2 regions of the Virgibacillus siamensis genome follow, and region 1 is predicted to be linked to the other one. Evidence: a T-box and tRNA genes for the amino acid it is inferred to sense, from the RefSeq annotation. Region 1 holds a T-box; the other holds one or more tRNA genes.
The links. A T-box is a leader RNA that pairs with one kind of tRNA and senses whether it is charged. The one in region 1 lies ahead of alaS (alanine--tRNA ligase), so its partner is inferred to be a tRNA-Ala.
Positions count from the first base shown of each region.

Region 2: it has a tRNA-Ala gene. The T-box ahead of alaS (alanine--tRNA ligase) is inferred to sense a tRNA for this amino acid. The anticodon was not compared.

Region 1 covers NZ_FUIH01000007.1:1,581,200-1,583,693, reverse strand. The annotation lists gene B1K71_RS11805 (AI-2E family transporter) at 1-1,038, shown strand, start outside; T-box leader at 1,084-1,289, shown strand; gene alaS (alanine--tRNA ligase) at 1,362-2,494, shown strand, end outside.
Region 2 covers NZ_FUIH01000007.1:2,166,607-2,169,100, forward strand. The annotation lists gene B1K71_RS14625 (homoserine dehydrogenase) at 1-808, opposite strand, end outside; tRNA gene B1K71_RS14630 (tRNA-Ala) at 1,339-1,411, shown strand; gene B1K71_RS14635 (amino acid ABC transporter ATP-binding protein) at 1,537-2,289, opposite strand; gene B1K71_RS14640 (amino acid ABC transporter permease) at 2,305-2,494, opposite strand, start outside.

The DNA.
Region 1 (2,494 bases):
TTCCTGACAGCTCTGACTGGAATAGTCGTATTATTGTTTGTGTATTTGATTATAAAACTGTTCCCGGTATATGGAGCTGTTTTTTCTTTTCTATGGCATATTATCGCTCCTTTCTTAATAGCTGGACTTATTGCTTATTTATTGTATCCGGTAGTTCGTAAAATGCACCAGTATAATATGCCAAAAGGATTGGCTGTAATGGTGATTTACGTGATTTTTTTTGGTGGCACTGCTTATCTGATCTATCGGATTTATCCGGCCATTATACATCAGTTAGCGGAATTGAAGAATCAACTGCCGCAGCTATTGGATATGTATCGTGATTTTATCTATTCATTATATGAATACACGGCATTCTTACCGGAAAATGTCCATGACAAGATGGATGAACTTTTACGTGAACTGGAATCATATGTTGAGAATTTGTTGACAAACCTGGTTCGGGGATTTACGAAAATTTTTGATATGATTATCCTGCTGACGGTAATTCCTGTCCTGGTTTTTTACTTTCTGAAAGATTATACAAAAATGAAGGACTTTCTGAAAAAGTGGGTCCCGGGAAAGTACAGGGATGATGTCAGGCAGCTTGCCGGAGAGTTGGATGATCGTCTCGGCGGTTATTTCCGCGGTCAACTCCTGGTTTGTCTAATAGTTTCCCTGGTATCATTTGCTCTTCTGTATTTTTTGCATATTAACTATGCATTATTGCTTGCTATTGTGATTGGAATTACAAATATCATTCCTTATTTCGGCCCCATCATTGGTGCATTACCGGTTGTAGCTATTACTGCAGCAACGGCCCCTGATTTATTGCTGATTGTCATCGCGGGTATTGCAGCAATCCAGGTAATGGAAGGGAATTTACTGACACCCTATGTGATGGGGAAAAGTATTCAAATTCACCCGGCTGCTATTATTTTTGTTCTACTTGTCGGTGGTGAAATGTTCGGGGTTGTCGGAATGATTATTGCTGTGCCAGTCCTTACCGTTTTAAAAGTGATTTTCGAACATTGGAATGATGCCGGTCGGATTCATTGACAATTGTTCATTAATTTTTTATAATATCGCATAACTGATACTATACTGAAGACGTTGATGACATGGAGTACATGATACCATTTCAAAGAGAAAGACTTCCATTTGGCTGCAAGGAGTCTTAAATAGAGGGTCATGGAAAGCTAAGTCGGAGTGCGGTTAATACCCGCCGGTTTCAAACCGTTAACATGGTAAAGTGATGAACATGTTTTGTTCATAATTAGGGTGGTACCGCGATGAATCTCGTCCCTGCGATAATGCAGAGGAGGAGATTTTTTTATGTAAATGTATTGTCAAAAATAGATTATGGATATGGAGGATGCATTATGAAACAATTAACATCGGCACAGGTAAGGCAAATGTTTTTGGGTTTTTTTAAGGAAAAAGGTCATGGGGTTGAACCGAGCGCATCACTTGTTCCAAAAGAAGATCCGACACTGCTTTGGATAAACAGTGGTGTTGCCACATTAAAAAAATACTTTGATGGAAGGGTTATTCCCGATAATCCCAGGATCGTTAATGCACAAAAGTCAATTCGGACGAATGATATCGAGAATGTCGGATATACTGCCCGGCATCATACTTTTTTTGAAATGCTTGGTAATTTTTCGATTGGCGATTACTTTAAAAAGGAAGCAATCGAATGGGCGTGGGAGTTTTTGACAAGCGATAAATGGATTGGATTCGATGCTGAACGTTTATCCGTAACTGTTCACCCGGAAGATGATGAGGCTTATGATCTTTGGCTTCACGAGATAAAAATCCCGAAAGAACGAATTATCCGTCTGGAGGAGAATTTCTGGGATATTGGTGAAGGTCCAAGTGGTCCAAATACAGAAATTTTCTTTGACCGGGGTGAAAAATACGGATCCGATCCCAATGATCCAGAGCTATATCCAGGCGGAGAAAATGAACGTTATCTTGAAATTTGGAATTTGGTATTTTCGCAGTTTAATCACAATCCTGATGATACGTATACACCACTTCCGAAGAAAAATATTGATACAGGAATGGGACTTGAACGAATGGTCTGTGTCATTCAGGATACACCAACAAACTTTGAAACTGATCTGTTTATGCCGCTGATTCGGAAGACTGAGGAACTATCCGGAGCAACTTACGGTCAAAGTGAAGAAACAGATACGGCATTTAAAGTGATTGCCGATCATATCCGGACCGTTACGTTTGCGATTGGTGACAATGCAGTACCGTCAAACGAAGGAAGGGGCTATGTATTAAGGAGGCTATTGCGCCGTGCAGTCCGGTTTGCTAAACAGATTGGAATAAACCAACCATTTATGTATCAGCTTGTTCCCGTTGTGGGGACCATAATGAAGGATTTTTATCCGGAGGTTGCTAAACAGCAGGACTATATAGAAAATGTGGTGAAGCTTGAAGAAGAACGCTTCCATGAAACATTGCATGACGGTTTGGAAATATTGACAGCCATTATTGAAAA
Region 2 (2,494 bases), 590 kb from region 1:
GTAAAAATACTGGTTCCACACCGACTTCAACCTGATGGTCGCGAACTTGGGTTACACCAACAAGTTTCATCGTCAGACCAAGTCTTCTGCCAAACTTCAGATCATCCACCGGAAAATTCCGGATCCCCCGCACTTCCACATCAGCTAAGTCTACAGGAACCGAAAAGGCAAGTCTGGCAAGAATAGCCATTTTTCTGGCAGCATCAAGTCCATCCACGTCACCGGATGGATCTGCTTCAGCAAAACCAAGCTCTTGCGCTTTCTGCAATGCATCTTCATATGCAAGACCCTCATCATCCATCTTTGTTAAAATGTAATTCGTTGTTCCATTCACAATCCCTGTGATTTTTTGGATTTCATCAGCGATAAGACCATCTTTAACCGTACGGATAATCGGAATCCCGCCTGCAACACTTGCCTCATACAACAAATCGCATTGATTGCGGGAAGCGGCATTTTCAAGCTCTGTCCCATGCAAGGCCATTAAATCTTTATTAGCGGTCACAACGTGCTTTTTATGTTGGAACGCTTTTTTCAAATAGTCCCGTGTCTGCTCGATACCACCCATTACTTCAATCACAATATCAATTTCCGGATCCTCCAATATATCCTCAACATGAACAGTGAGCAGTTTCGAATTGACTTGGATATCGCGATGCTTATCCGGATCCACGACTAAAATGCGCTTTACGGTAATATCACAGCCAAGTTGGTGCTGCAATTTTTCCCGGTGATTTTCAATTAACCGGAAAACTCCCATACCAACTGTTCCAAACCCCATAAGACCGACAGAAATTCCTTTTTCCATGTTTTCACCTCATTTATAAAATATAAAAAGACTCTTCACGCCCCCATAATTCCGGTATTAACCAAAATTATCGGGACGAAAAGAGTCTTCCTTCCGTGGTTCCACCCAATTTTATAGCACTATTGAAAATGCTACCTCATGTGACTGCATGCAGTCCGGTTTTGATAACAGGTGAGCAATCACCCGGCCTGACCTACTGGGAAATCCCGTTCGGCCCGGCACTCAGAGATGGTGTTGGAGCAGCATATACTTTCGGGATCCCAGCACCCCCGAATCTCTGTGAATATAAAAATTGCCCCTCGTTCTCCTCATCGATTTCAAAAAATTATATTGCGAACAATCATATACCGTTTTTGTCATCAGGTCAACCTTTTTTTAAATATTTTTGCAGCAACTTGTAAATGCAAAAGTTTTAACCCTTCATAAAAGCTGATTTAAGAAGGACTTTATTTTTCTGCTGAGACTCTATTTTATAAAAATACTACTTGAAAATTTTTATAAGAAGTCATATAATAAATATCGGAGTCAACGGGGCATTAGCTCAGTTGGGAGAGCGCTTCGCTGGCAGCGAAGAGGTCATCGGTTCGAGCCCGATATGCTCCATCATAAAGTGCAATTCCTGATTACGGGAATTGCACTTTTTTTGGAATGCAATAATAATGCGATGTCACACGTTTAATAACAAATAAAACACCTTTCCCACATTACCAGGAAAAGGTGTTTTTTACTTATTGTGACGGATTCAATATCCGCTGCAGGAATTGCTTGGTACGTTCCTCTTTTGGAGCCCTTAGAACTTCACTAGGCGGGCCCTGCTCGACAATGTAGCCGCCATCCATGAAAATCACTTCATCCGATACCTGTTCGGCAAATTGCAATTCATGCGTGACAACCGCCATTGTCCAATTTTCTTTCGCCAAATCCTTCATGACAGATAAGACATCACCAATTAATTCGGGGTCAAGCGCCGATGTTGGTTCATCAAACAACATCAGTTCCGGTTCAATGGCCAATGCTCGCGCTATGCCGACTCGCTGCTGCTGCCCGCCGGAAAGCTGGTGTGGATAAAGATCTGCTTTATCTTTCAGACCAACCTTTGTCAAAAGCTCAAGTGCGCGCTCCCGCTCTTTTCCCTTATTACGCCTCTGTACAATAACAGGGCCTTCCGTCACATTTCCCAGTGCAGTTTTGTGCGGGAAAAGATTATATGACTGGAATACCATGCCTGACTTTCGGCGCAGCTTTAGAACATCCTTTTTTGTCATTTTTTTGGAGAAATCCAGTTTGAATCCATCATGAAATGTATATGTCCCCTGGTCAGGTAGTTCTAATGCATTCAGGCAACGCAATAACGTTGTTTTTCCTGAACCGGATGGACCGATAATCGACAGGACTTTTCCTTTTTCAATCGTGATATTTAATTCCTTCAAAACTTCCAGGGAACCAAATGATTTGGATAACCCTTCTATATTTAAATACACCTCTGACCGCACCTCCTAAGCAGCATGACGTTCCAGACGGGTCTCAATTGCTTGCTGTACAAGAGACAGCAGAAAACAGACGACCCAGTATAAAATGGCCGCTTCAATATAAATCAGCATAAAATCATACGTAACGGCAGCTATTTCCTGTGCCTTCCGAAAGAGTTCCGTTACAAGAATGAGTGATGCCAATGATGTATCTTTT